Regions from separate parts of the Paeniglutamicibacter cryotolerans genome, predicted to be linked through region 2. Evidence: riboswitches for the same ligand, from Rfam matches in the RefSeq annotation. Region 2 holds a riboswitch; each other region holds the start of a gene.
The links. A riboswitch is a leader RNA that binds a small molecule or an ion and turns the genes downstream of it on or off. The one in region 2 is predicted to bind S-adenosylmethionine.

Region 1 (4,605 bases), 350 kb from region 2:
ATCCACGACGGATAGCGGGGCCGGGCTGCGCATGGATGGCATGTCACTCGTCCTGATCGAACTCGGCGTCATTTTCCTGGGCTTGGGACTGCTTGGGCGCCTCGCGGCTCGCTTCGGGATGTCCCCGGTGCCGCTCTACCTGCTCGGTGGGTTGCTCTTCGGGAACGGGGGTGCCATCCCGCTGGTCGGCATCGAGGAGTTCGGGGTGATCACCAGCGAGATCGGCGTGATCCTGCTGCTGCTCATGCTCGGCCTGGAATATTCGGCCCGCGAGCTGGTCACCGGGCTCAAGCGCTCCTGGTTGGCCGGGCTGATGGACCTGGTCCTGAACTTCACCCCGGGCGCCGCGCTGGCGATCATCCTGGGCTGGGGCTTCACCGGCGCCTTGGTCATGGGCGGCGTCACCTACATATCCTCCTCCGGGATCGTCGCCAAGGTGCTCTCGGACCTGGGCCGGCTGGGTAACCGCGAGACACCGGTGGTGCTTTCGGTGCTGGTCCTCGAGGATCTGGTCATGGCCGTGTACCTGCCGATCCTGACGGCGACGCTGGCCGGCCTGAGTTTCTTCGGCGGACTGCGCGCCGTGGGCATCGCGCTGCTGGTCATCACCTTGGTGCTGCTGGTCGCCCTGCGTTTCGGTCCGCAGATTTCGCGCCTGATCCACTCAAACGACCGCGAGAACTTCCTGCTCAAGCTCATCGGCGCCGCGCTGTTCGTGGCCGGAGTAGCCTCCGCGTTGCAGGTTTCAGCCGCCGTGGGTGCGTTCCTGTTGGGCATCGCCATCTCCGGGTCGACGGCACATTCGGCGGCCAAGGTGCTCGAACCGCTGCGCGACCTGTTCGCGGCGATGTTCTTCGTGCTCTTCGGTCTCAACACCGATCCGAGGACCATTCCCCCGGTGCTCCTGCTCGCCGTGCTGCTGGCCATCGTCACGTCATTGACCAAGGTCGCCACCGGAGTCTGGGCGGCCAAGCGGGTGGGCATCGGGCTTCCGGGCCAGCTGCGTGCAGGTGCCGCGCTGATAGCCCGGGGCGAGTTCTCCATCGTGATAGCCGGCCTGGCTGTCGCCTCGGGGGCCGTCAACGAGAAGCTTGCCGCCCTGGCGACCGCCTACGTGCTGCTATTGGCCGTCTTCGGCCCGATCGCCACCCGCTTCGTTGAACCACTGACCAGGCCGTGGGTGGCGCGGCAGCAGCGCAAACCTGCTCCACCGGTCATGCCCTAGCTGTCGGCGCCACGCCGGTAGGCCGCCGATTAGGCACCGGCCCCGGGGTGTGCGCTATGCTGGTGAACGCCCGGCCGCCAATGGCGGACGGGGCAGGCATTGCGGGTGTAGTTCATTGGTAGAATGCGACCTTCCCAAGGTTGAGAGGCGAGTTCGATTCTCGTCACCCGCTCCAACCGATCCGGTCCCCCACAGCGTGGGAGGCCGGATTCTTGTTTGCCTCCGGACACCCGCGTCGCCGGATTACATCGTCGGATCCGGCCGCGGCTAGTGTCGATTCGGCAACCATGGTTCGGTGAAACGATCGGAAGGCGAAAACGTGGGCGGAGTGCTGTCGGGATTCGCCGTGGTCTGGACAGTCATCGTCGTCGGCTACTTCGTGGGCCGCACCGGTGTACTGGGACCCGATGCCAGGCTCATTCTGAACAGGCTGACCTTCTTCGTCGCCAGCCCGGCGCTGCTCTTCACCACGCTGTCCACGTCGAACCCCACGGCAGTGCTGGGACCACAGCTCGGCGTGGCGACCATCTCGGCGTTCCTCACCGGAACCCTGTTCGTGCTGATCACCCGTTGGTGGCTGCGACGCGACCTGACCGAAACAGTCATCGGGGCGATGAGTGCCTCCACGGTGAATTCGGCCAACCTCGGCCTACCCATCGCCCTGTACGTTCTCGGGGACCTGTCCCATGCCGCCCCGATCATCCTCTTCCAGCTGGCCGTCTACTCACCCATCTGCCTGGCCATCCTCGACGCGAGCACTTCCCGGCACCGGACCACCCCGCTGACGATGCTCATACAGACGGCCCGGAACCCGATGATCGTCGGATCCCTGGCCGGCCTGCTCGTCGCCGTGTTCGGCTGGAAGCTTCCACCGCAGGTCGCCGATCCGGTCGAACTGATCGCCGGTGCCGCGATCCCGGCCATGCTGATCGCCTTCGGCATCTCGCTGGTTGGGTCCAAGCCGCTGGAACGGGCCGCCGGACGGCGGGCCGACACCCTGGTGGCGACCGGGCTCAAGCTCGTGGTGCACCCCGTGCTGGCCTGGCTGATTGCCGCGTTCGTCTTCCGCCTGACCGGGCTCGACCTGTTCATCGCCGTGATCATGGCGGCACTGCCCACCGCCCAGAACATCTTCGTCACGGCCTCACGTTACGATCGCGGCGTCACGCTGGCCAAGGACACCGTCCTGCTGACCACCGTTATTGCGCTTCCGGCGATGCTGCTGGTGCCGCTGCTGCTCGGCTGAGGTCACACGACGGCGTCAAATAGTGACACGCATCGCTTCCGTGATAGGAATTATTCGTACCCATCCGGAGCGGCCGAGAGACCTGGATCGATGAAGCCGCAGCAACCTACCCCGCCGATGAGGCATCTGAAACGGTAACGGTGCTACTGCCAGGTTCGATGGAAAGAGGCAATTGCCCATGTCCTTTAACGACAGTCGTATCCGCACCACCCACGCCGGCTCGTTGCCGCGCACCGAAGCACTCCTGACGGCCAACGCGGCCAAGGAGCGCGACGGAATCACGCCCGAGTTCCATGAACTGCTCGAGGCCTCCGTCACCGGAATCGTCGCCAAGCAGCGGGAGCTGGGCATCGACATTCCCAACGACGGTGAATTCGGACACACCATGTCCTCCGCCGTCGACTTCGGCGCCTGGTGGAACTACTCCTTCGCCCGCCTAGGCGGCCTGGAGGAAACCACCGTCGACCGCTGGGCCGATGCCCAGGTCAACCGCTCCACCCCCGGCAACGTCGTACTGACGTCCTTCCCGGACCGGCGCGACCGCCAGGCGTTCGCCGAGGCCTACGCGGATCCGACATCGGGCATCCTGGCACACCGCAAGGCCACCACGCAGCCGAAGGTCGTCGCACCGCTGACCTACACCGGGCACGACCTGGTGGCATCGGACATCAGGAACCTGAAGACCGCCATGGCGGCAACCGGCACCGAAGAGGGCTTCCTCGCGGCACTGTCCCCCGCCTCCTGCGCGCGCCTGGCCAACGACTTCTACACCAGCGACGAGGAGTACCTCTTCGCCGCGGCGGATGCCATGCGTGAGGAATACAAGGCGATCATTGATGCCGGGCTGACCCTGCAGATCGACGACCCGTCACTGGCCGAATCCTGGGACCAGGTCAACCCGGAGCCGAGCCTCGAGGACTACCTGAAGTTCCTCGAGCTGCGCGTCGAGGCGACCAACTACGCGCTGCGCGGGCTGCCGGCAGAGCGGATCCGCCTGCACGTGTGCTGGGGTTCCTGGCACGGGCCGCACACCACCGACATCCCGTTTGCCGACATCCTCGATCCGGTGCTGCGCATCAACGCCGGCCAGTACTCGTTCGAGGCCGGCAACGTGCGCCACGAGCACGAATGGCGCCTCTGGGAGGACCATGTACTGCCCGAGGGCAAGATCCTGGTCCCCGGCGTCGTCTCGCATGCCACGAACGTGGTCGAGCACCCGGAGCTGGTCGCCGACCGCATCGAGCGCTTCGCCAACCTGGTCGGCCGCGAGAACGTGATTGCCTCCACCGACTGCGGACTCGGCGGCCGCGTCCACCCGCAGATCGCCATGGCCAAGCTCGAGGCACTGGGCGCCGGCGCCGCACTGGCCACCAAGCGCCTCTGGAAGGGCACCGAGATCATCGTCTGATCTCGGTTTCAGCAGCACCCGCCGAGGCCGCCGCACGCATCTGTGTGCGGCGGCCTCGGCGTCGTCCGGTCGTGGCATTTCGTAGCACTTCGGAACATAGCTCTTATCCTGCACCAGCGGGGGTGTTAGCGTCGTGTCCAACCCGTTTGACCAACGAAAGGCCCCCCTCCCCATGAAACGCCGTCTCCTCACCTTCGCCGCAGCGGCCGCCCTGGTAGCGCTCACAGCCACCGGCTGCGGCTCATCGAAGCCCGCCACGCCCGGGGCTTCGGGCGAGGCCGCCGGCCTGACCCTGCAGCAGGTCAAGGACGCCGGCGTGCTGACTATCGGCACCGAGGGCACCTACAAGCCCTTCTCGTTCCACGAGGGTGGAACCGGCCCGCTGACCGGTTACGACGTCGAAGTCGCCACGGCCGTGGCGGACAAGCTGGGCGTGAAGCCGGAGTTCAAGGAAACGCAGTGGGATGCGATCTTCGCCGGACTGGACGCGGGACGCTTCGACATGATCGCGAACCAGGTGACCATGACGCCTGAGCGCGAGGCCAAGTACCTGTTCTCCACCCCGTATACGATCAGCACCGGTGTCATCGTGACCAAGGCTTCCAACACCGACATCACCTCCTTCGCCGACCTCAAGGGCAAGACCACGGCGCAGTCGCTGACCAGCAACTGGAATCAGCTGGCCAAGGATAGCGGCGCCAAGGTCGAGGCGGTCGAGGGCTGGGC
Region 2 (4,605 bases):
CCATCCCCCCGGCTCACATGGATAGATGCACATCACGTCAAACTAGTTGCACCTAGGCAACCAATTCTATATAGTTGACATTAATCAACCATCTTCCACGTTTTTTGGAGTCACGTTTTGCCCCGAGAAAAAACCACCGTTAAAGCGGCACCCGCCCTGTCCGAATCAGGCATGACCCATCGCCAGGTACTCCAGTCACTGACCGGCCTGCTCATGGGCATGTTCGTATCGATCCTGGCCGGCACCGTGGTCTCCACGTCGCTGCCAGTCATCCTCTCCGACCTCAAGGGCGACCAGACCGCCTACACCTGGGTCATCACCGCCACCCTGCTGGCCACCACGATCTCTACCCCCATCTGGGGCAAGCTCGCCGACCTGTCCAACCGCAAGGTGCTGCTGCAGCTCTCACTGGTCATCTTCGTGGTTGCCTCGGCCATCGCCGGGTTCTCGCAGGACACTTCCATGCTGATCACCATGCGCGTCTTCCAGGGCCTGGGCGCCGGTGGCCTGACCGCGCTGAGCCAGATCGTCATGGCCGATATCATTTCTCCGCGTGAGCGCGGCAAGTACATGGGCTTGTTTGGTGCCGTCATGGCCCTGGGCACCGTGGGCGGCCCGCTGATCGGCGGCTTCATCACCGACTCGATCAACTGGCGCTGGAACTTCTTCATAGCACTGCCGTTCGCCGCCATCGCCATCATTCTCATCCAGAAGACCCTGCACCTGCCCACCAAGGCCAAGCGCAAGGTCAGCATCGACTATGCAGGCATCGTCCTACTCACCGCAGGCGTCTCGCTTCTCCTGATCTGGGTTTCCCTCGGTGGCAAGCAGTTCGACTGGGCTTCAAGCACCAGCATCATGATGGTTCTCGGTTCAGCCGTGGCGCTGATCGCCTTCATCATCGTGGAACTGAAGGTCTCCGAGCCGATCATCCCACTCTCGATGTTCAAGAACCGCACCTTCACCCTTGCCGTCTTCGCTTCGATCTCAGTGGGCGTGTCGATGTTCGGCACCTCGGTCTTCCTGGCCCAGTACATGCAGTTGGCCCGCGGTGCCAATGCCACCCAGTCCGGCCTGATGACCATTCCCATGATGGCAGGCCTGTTGATCGTCTCCACCGTGGCCGGCGCCCTGATCTCCAAGCATGGTAAGTGGAAGGCGATCATGGTCACCGGTTCGCTGCTCCAGCTCGCCGGGCTCTACCTGCTGGGGACCATCCACTTCGACACCAACTTCGTCCTCGTCTCCGTCTACATGTTCCTGTTGGGCGCCGGCCTGGGCATGGTCATGCAGAACCTCGTACTGATTGTCCAGAACGCAGTCACCCCCGCCGAAATCGGCGTGGCCAGTTCCGGCATCGCCTTCTTCCGCTCCCTGGGCGGAACGGTCGGCGTTTCGGTCCTGGGTGCGCTCATGGCCACCAAGGTCGTGGACCTGTTGGGCGCCCGGGCCGCAGACATGCAGGCAGCCATCGCGGCTTTGGGCGAAAAGGGAAAGGAAGTGGGCGCGGCGCTGGCTAGCGGCAACATCCCGTCGGTCCACAGCCTGCCGGACTCGGTACGCACCATCATCGAGTCTGCCTACGGCGACGCCGTGGCACACGTCTTCATGATTGCCGCCCCCCTGAGCATCCTCACCATCCTGGCCATCGTCTTCCTGCCGAACCTGGAACTGAGCAACCAGACCCGGCACCAGCGCGAAGAGACCGACGCCGCAGCGGCACTAACCGCCGAGGGGTCGGAAGCTACCGAAATCCTGATGGCCGACGCCGAAGCAGCCGTAGGGGCTTCGACCCCCGGAGTCGGTCCGGAAGCGGGACGCCGCTAGCATGAACTGCCTGACCGATCCTTTCTCGCTGCAGGCTGCAGGAGCCGGCTCCGATTCCGCTCTGACCGAGGCGATCGGGGAAGTTGAGAAACAGTTCGGCACCATGGTCATCAAGGCCCGGACCAGCATCAGGGACCGGGCTGCGGCCATCCATCCCGAGCTGCACCCGATGGGCTTCAAGGTCCTGACCATCCTGTCCCAGTCAGGACCCATGCAGCAGGTGGGCCTGGCCGAGGCGGTACGGATCGACAAGGCCATGATGAGCCGCACGATCAAACAGCTCGAGGAGTTTGGCCTGGTGTCCCGTTGCACCGATCCCAGCGACGGCCGCGCGCTACTGGTTGACATGACCGCCGAGGCCCGCAAACGCTACGATGCGACTCTGGCTCATGCCCGCAAGCTACTCCATGATCGGTTCTCCACCTGGGACCTCGCAGAGGTCCAACGGCTCGCGGACCTACTGGCCAGACTCAACGAGTCCAGTGGCTAACGGCAAATCACGGTCCCGTCCCGACGCAAGATGCGCCGGGACGGGACCGCTTTGGTTCCGGGCATCCGCCATCCGGGCAGGAGGCAGCAGCTTCGCCTGTGCTCAGTCCACCCTGCGTGCATGCGCCCGGGTTGCTGCCGCAGCGTAGCCGGAGTGTGACCCCAGATGACAGAGGCATTGCCTCCTGTGCCGGCGCCTTGGAACAATCGAAATCAGAATCAAGAGCCCCCACCGCAAGGCCCTGGCCGGTTGGGCAGCAACCCCCTTCGTCATAGCGGGGTGCTCCAGGTGAGGATTCGACGCCACCATCAGGACCGGCGTAAGTATGGCGATATGCCTTGGCATGCGCCACGAGGCCAAGGAATGAGACCATGTCCGAAACGCTGCTTGAACCCACCGGGCTCGAGAACCTGCGAAGCGCCAGGCTAGACGCCGCAGGGTCGGCTTGGAGCGAACGCATAACCACCAACGCGGCCTTCGCGGCGCTGACTTTCACCACCAACGGCAGAGCCGAGGGTTCGGTTGCCACGGATATCACCGCCGGAAAGCACGGCTTCCGGGTCGATGAACCGGCCGGCTTGGCTGGCGGCGATTCGGCGCCCAGCCCGGTCGAATACGCGCTCGGCGCGCTGATTTCCTGCCAAGTCGTCGTCTATCGGCTCTATGCCCACCAGCTGGGCATCAAGATCGACTCGCTGGAGATCAAGGCCGAGGGCGATCTGGATGTGCGCGGGCTCTTCGGTATCAACAGTTCGGTCCGCGCCGGCTTCTCCGGTGTCCGCCTGCTGGTCAACGTCACTGGGCCGGAAACCCGCGAACGCTACGTCCAGCTCCAGGTCGCAGTCGATGCGCACTGCCCGGTGTTGGACCTCTTCACCAACCCCACCCCGGTTTCCGTGGAACTGGTGACCGAAAACTAGCGCCCGACCCAGCCGATGCCACCCATCGGCGTGACGCCGGGTTTTCCGATGGAATAAACCCGGCGTCACACCGGTTGGCCAAAGCATGACCCACGGCACACTCAGCTCCCCGTCCACCTCACTCGCCATCAAGGACCTCGGCACGGTCAACCGCTTGGGCTACGGCGCCATGCGCATCACCGGCCCAGGGATCTGGGGTGAACCCGAGGACCGCCCGGCCGCACTGGCCACCGTCCGCCGCGCGGTGGAACTCGGCGTGGACTTCATCGACACGGCCGACTCCTACGGACCGGACGTCTCCGAGCAGATCATCGCCGAAGCGCTGCATCCCTATGCCGCCGGGCTGCGCATCGGCACCAAGGCCGGTCAGACTCGTACCGGACCGAACCAGTGGGTTCCGCTCGGCCGCGCCGAATACCTGCGCCAGCAGGTCGAACTGAGCCTGCGCAAGCTCAAGGTCGACGCCCTTGACCTGTTCCAGCTGCACCGCATCGACCCGAAGGTACCCGTCCAAGAGCAGTTCGGCGTCCTGCGCGAGCTCCAGGAGGAGGGCAAGGTCCGCGCGCTGGGCCTCTCGCAGGTCACCGTCGCCGAACTGGAAACAGCAGCCGAGTACTTCACCGTCGCCAGCGTGCAGAACCGCTACAACCTCACCGACCGCTCATCCGAGGACGTCCTGCATTACGCGGAGGCCCACGGGATCGCGTTCATCCCCTGGGCTCCCATCTCGGCCGGGGCACTGTCTGCACCCGGTGGAGTGGTGCACGAGGTGGCCCAACGGCTCGGAGCGACGGCCTCGCAAGTGGCCCTTGCCTGGCTGCTGCACCGGTCCCCAGCCATGCTCCCGATCCCCGGCACGTCCTCCGTGAATCACCTCGAGGAGAACTTGGGCGCGTCCAAGCTGCTGTTGGATGAGGCTGCGTTTGCCGCCCTGGACGCGGCCGGGCGCGCGGAATACGAGGCCGGAAAAAGCTAGCACCGACCCGGTCCCGCTGCTCCCCTGACCCGCGGAATCCCCGCGGGCGTAGGGTCAACCAGCCGATGCACCTCTCAGGGAAATGCGGGCAGATATCCACCCGGCCCGGGCAAAGACTCTTGCGGGAGCGGTCAATCAGCCCTCATGCATCAGTTTTCGCCATCTCTTCGCGGGGTTCGAAAATGGCCTGACGGGTCACTGGCTACCGTTGGCCACGCCATCTGGCAGTCCCCGGGCACCCCAGCAAAGGACACAGACGAGATGAACGCACACCACCAGGTCGAATCCGGTAACGGGTCGCCCGGTAAGACCCCGAACCGGTATGACACCGTCATCGTCGGCGGTGGCCACAACGGCCTCGCGGCCGCTGCCTACCTGTCCCGGGCCGGGCA
Region 3 (4,605 bases), 1.3 Mb from region 2:
CACGTGGTGTGCGAGAAGTCGCTGACCATCAACGCGGCCGAGGCCCGCCAGCTGGTCGCGCTGGCAAGCGAACACCGGTTGTTCCTGATGGAGGCCATCTGGTCCCGTTTCCTGCCGGCAGTGCACCGCGGATTCGAGATCATCAATTCCGGCGAGATCGGCGAGCCGTCCTGGCTGCACGCGGATCTGGGGTTCACCGCCCCCTATGATCGCACCTGGCGGCTCTGGGATCCGGTTGCGGGCGGCGGGGCGCTGCTGGACCTTGGCGTCTACCCGTTCACCTGGGCGCTGGGCATCATGGGCTTCCCGCAGTCGTTGACCGTCTCCGGACACCTGAATGCCGATGGCGTCGACTCCCAGGATTCACTCACGCTGAGCTACCCCGGTTCGAAGCACGCCCAGCTGATGCTCTCGCTGACCGGTTCCGGCCCGCGCCAGGCCACTGTGGTGGGCACCGGCGGCTGGCTGCGCACCGGCGCACCGCTGCACAACCCGAGCCGGCTAGAGGTCCACCCGCAGGGTGGGGCCTACCGCGAGGAGTCCTTCGAACCGATCGGCAAGAACTACGTCTGGCAGTTCCGCGAGGCGACCCGCTGCGTGCAGGAGGGGCTGCTGCAGTCCCCCACCATCCCGTGGGAGCACTCCGTCGCGACGATGGCGCTGTTTGACGGTGCCCGCGCGCAGCTGGGCCTGACCTACAGGAACGATGCCATGCGTTGAACCCGCACCGGCGACGCCTCCCGGGCCGCGGCCAAGCCGATGAGCAGGTCGGCCCGCAGGTCGGCCAGGTCCTCGACTCCCACCGAGAGCCGCACCAGGTCCGCCGGGACGGCCAACGCCGTTCCCTGCACCGATGCATGGGTCATTTCAGCGCTGTAGCAGGCAAGCGATTCGACCCCGCCGAGGGAGACCGAGAGGGCGAACAGCGTCATGGCCTCGGCAAAGACCCTGGCCGCCGGGAAGCCCCGGGTAGAGCACCGTCTCGATTTCGGGTTGTTCTTGCAGCCATTCGGCCAGCGCCTGCGCGTTTGAACAGTGCCGTTCCATGCGCAGGCCCAGGGTTTTGAGTCCCCGCGATGCCAGGTAGCTGTCCTGCGGTCCGGCGACGGCACCGGCGGCGAACTGCTGGTAGCCGATGGCCTCGGCCAGGGACTGGCCCCTGAACTGCTTTTCCGCGACGATGACGGCGCCGCCGAGCACATCCGAATGTCCGCCGATGTACTTGGTGGTCGAGGGGACCACCAGGTCCGCACCCAGTGCCAGCGGTCGCTGCAGGTAGGGCGAGGCAAAGGTGTTGTCCACGACCAGCAGCGCTCCGGCAACGTGGGCGATCCGGGCCCACGCCGCCACATCGGCGATGCCCAGCATCGGGTTGGAGGGCGTCTCCACCCAGAGCAGCGCAGTTTCACCGGGCCGCACGGCGGCAGCGACGGCTGCGGGATCGGTGATGTCCACCGGCGTGCTGGTGATGCCCAATCGAGAATGCAACTGGTTGATTAGTCGATTGGTCCCGCCATAGCCGTCGGCACCGAGCACGATGTGGTCGCCCTGGCCCAAAAGCGCCCGCAGCAGCGCATCCTCGGCGGCTATCCCGGAGGCGAAGGCGAAGCCCGCGGCACCACCCTCGAGCGTTGCCAACTGGATTTCGAACCCGTTGCGTGTCGGGTTGGAACCGCGCGAGTATTCGTGCCCGGCGCGCAGCATGTTGATGCCGTCCTGGATGAACGTGCTGGTTTGGTAGATCGGCGGGATCACCGCACCGGTCAGCGGATCCGGTTCCTGGCCCGCGTGGATGGCGAGCGTGTTGAAGCCCTGCGTGGCGCCCATGTCCGGTTCCTTCCTAGACTTCTGCCTTCGAGGCGGCGACGCCCAGCCCGGTGTAGTCGAGCGGATCGAAGTACACCTGGGTGATGGCGAAGTCCGCCCCCGAGCGTTCCTTGGCCAGCAGGACCTCGACGTCGTGCTCGAAGGAAGGCGACTCGGGATGCCGCATCGGGTAGGCGGCGACGCCGATGGCCAGGCGTCCGGCCCCCAGCGCGGCGGTGTTGCGGGCTTCGACGTCCCTGATCAGTTCGACCAGGTAGCGGGCGAAGGGAAGCTCCCTGCGCCAAGCCCCAGGTTCCCTGGGCAGGTCGCCGCGCAGTGCCGGCACGCCACGCACACCAATGGAGACGAAGTGCTGGACCAGGGATTCAAGCGAGGCCCGGTCCTCCCCCACGCAGGTCAGGTGGGCCAGCGGACGCAACCGGGTGTTGTTGATCAGGTGCCCGATCAGTTCAAGCGATGCCTTTCGACGGGCTTCGGTGCCGGAATAGGTGACCGACACGTAGTCGGGGTCGGTGGATTCCAGTTCGACGATGCTGTGGTGGGCGTCCTCCGCGGCCGCAGCGCTGGCCGGCGGGTATAACTCGTAGGACAGCGACGGCAGGGCCGTCGACAGTGTCATGCTCATGTGTTGCTCCTCGCTGGTAGACGAGGGAGGCACCGTTATGCGGCATCTGCCAGGGCTTTCCGGGACATGCCGGAGCGCTCACTGAAAGGGACGCTGATGCGACTCCATCGGTCCTGGCGTTAGCACCGTTCCGTGATGAACCCCTGTTATCCGGGGTTCTGGGATGGTTGCTGCGGCGTCAACGAGCCAGATCTCTCAGCCGCTCTTGATGGTTGATGAATTCATCTAAAACCCAAATGGATGCACGGCACAACATCGAGTCAGTCCGCTGGTCACATAGCCCCATGCGGAGAAATATGAAGCGGCGGAGACCCCCATGCGTCTACGGTCCAAACAATTGTTAAGCATTCATTTGCCCTCGACGTTCGGATCGGTGGCATATCCGGGCACTCAAGCGGCACCCGGAAGAATTTCATGGCGGCCGCCTCCGGTTGAGGTCGGCGGGGAACCGTTAGCGAACGCCCGGTCTTCCTCATTCAGGTACATCCAGCCCGTCCGTCAACGAAGATCGCCTCTCGCCGTCACACTCAGGCATCGGGCGGACGCTTCTGTTCAGCTGGCGAATGGGTGCCCGAAAAGTATCGATGAAAAGAGTTTTCACATTAACTGCATCCAAAGAGAACCCATTGGGGGAAGTAAGGGATATCACACACACCGACCCCTCTGGTTGGGGCATCTGGAAGGAAAAACCATGCGCAGGACACCGATCATCGCCGCCATTGCAGGATTCGGATTACTCGGACTCGGAGTGGCACCCGGGTACGCAGCACCAGACGACGCACAACTTTCCGTGTTTCACGGCGTTCCCGGCTTAAAGGTCGATGTCTATGTCAATGGCAAGCTGACACTTGATGATTTCAAGCCAGGAGACCTGGCCGGTCCGCTCAAGCTCGCAGCAGGAACCTACACCGTGGCCATCACGGCCGCAGACGCCAAGGACGACAGCTCCCCCGCCATCGGACCGGTGGATCTGAAGCTTGCCGCAGGCAAGAACTACACCGCAGCCGCACACCTCACGGCAGCCGGGAAACCTACCGCGACCCTCTTCACCAACGACATTTCCAAGATCGCCGCGGGTGATGGACGGCTGATCGTACGCCACATTGCGGCCGCCCCAGCCGTCGACGTGTTGGCAGGCGGCAAGCCCGTGATCAAGGATCTGATGAATCCCAAGCAGGCACAACTGGACCTGCCGGCAGGCACCGTTTCGGCCTCGGTCGCTGCCACCGGCACCACCAAGCCGGTGATCGGCCCCGCTGATGTCATGGTCACGGAAGGCTCCGACACGATCGTCTATGCCTGGGGCAGCCTGACGGACAAGAACCTGGCGCTGGGCACCCAATCGATCGCCGGTCTCGGCTCAGCACCGGCAGGAGTACCGACCGGCACCGCCGAAGTCAAGGACGGCGGAGCTGCACAGGGCATGCTCGTCGGGTTGGGTGCGCTCCTGCTAACTGGCGTAGCTGTCTTCGGCCGCAAGCTGCGTCCGGCAACAAACCGAAAGTAGGCATCATGAACCGGCTTCCCGGCCTCGCCGCGGTAGCCCTGATCGTGGTCGGGGGCGCGACATCTAGTGCGTCCCCGACCATCCTTGGCGGCCCGCTCGTCCCCCACGAGTCCGTCGCCCTCAGCGTGTCGGCGTCGTCGTCCCCCTCCCCCGGGCTGCGAACGACGCCGACACCCGAGCCCGCAGGAGCACCTGCCGGGGTGGTGGTCCATGACTCATCGGCACCGGCTGCGCAACGATCCCTTCCCGGTCCTTCCCGGATCCGTTACCCGGGAATCGGGGCAGACATGAGAACCATCGGGGTAGGTGTTTCACCCGACGGAACCATGGAAATTCCCGATGACGCAGCAGTCGCCGGCTGGTACCGATATTCCGCCGCCCCATCCGAACCGACGGGGAACACCATCATCGCTGCACATGCCGGATCGATCCCGACCCCACGCGGCCCGCTCTATGACTTACGTTCATCACGAGTGGGACAGTCCATGGAGATCACCGACGCCATGGGAGCCACGACCAACTGGAAGGTGACGAAAGTGGAACAGCTCCACAAGACAAGCCTGGACCTCGATCCGTACTTCACCGGGGACGGGCAGCGCACACTGGTGCTTTTTACCTGCGGGGGACGCTGGGATCAGAAACGGCA

Region 1: it holds a riboswitch for S-adenosylmethionine, as region 2 does, so the genes downstream of both, E9229_RS02475 (cobalamin-independent methionine synthase II family protein) here and E9229_RS04135 (OsmC family protein) in region 2, are expected to answer to the same signal.
Region 3: it holds a riboswitch for S-adenosylmethionine, as region 2 does, so the genes downstream of both, E9229_RS09920 (methylenetetrahydrofolate reductase) here and E9229_RS04135 (OsmC family protein) in region 2, are expected to answer to the same signal.

What each region holds. Positions count from the first base shown of each region.
Region 1 covers NZ_JACHVS010000001.1:499,070-503,674, forward strand. The annotation lists gene E9229_RS02455 (cation:proton antiporter regulatory subunit) at 1-15, shown strand, start outside; gene E9229_RS02460 (cation:proton antiporter) at 32-1,225, shown strand; tRNA gene E9229_RS02465 (tRNA-Gly) at 1,327-1,400, shown strand; gene E9229_RS02470 (AEC family transporter) at 1,545-2,471, shown strand; SAM riboswitch class I at 2,529-2,636, shown strand; gene E9229_RS02475 (cobalamin-independent methionine synthase II family protein) at 2,650-3,879, shown strand; gene E9229_RS02480 (amino acid ABC transporter substrate-binding protein) at 4,052-4,605, shown strand, end outside.
Region 2 covers NZ_JACHVS010000001.1:851,465-856,069, forward strand. The annotation lists gene E9229_RS04125 (MDR family MFS transporter) at 172-1,827, shown strand; gene E9229_RS04130 (MarR family winged helix-turn-helix transcriptional regulator) at 1,829-2,317, shown strand; SAM riboswitch class IV at 2,534-2,649, shown strand; gene E9229_RS04135 (OsmC family protein) at 2,689-3,237, shown strand; gene E9229_RS04140 (aldo/keto reductase) at 3,323-4,213, shown strand; gene E9229_RS04145 (phytoene desaturase family protein) at 4,475-4,605, shown strand, end outside.
Region 3 covers NZ_JACHVS010000001.1:2,140,864-2,145,468, reverse strand. The annotation lists gene E9229_RS09930 (Gfo/Idh/MocA family protein) at 1-720, shown strand, start outside; partial or broken gene E9229_RS09925 (PLP-dependent transferase) at 696-1,827, opposite strand; gene E9229_RS09920 (methylenetetrahydrofolate reductase) at 1,841-2,452, opposite strand; SAM riboswitch class I at 2,554-2,667, opposite strand; gene E9229_RS09915 (DUF4397 domain-containing protein) at 3,144-3,959, shown strand; gene E9229_RS09910 (class F sortase) at 3,965-4,605, shown strand, end outside.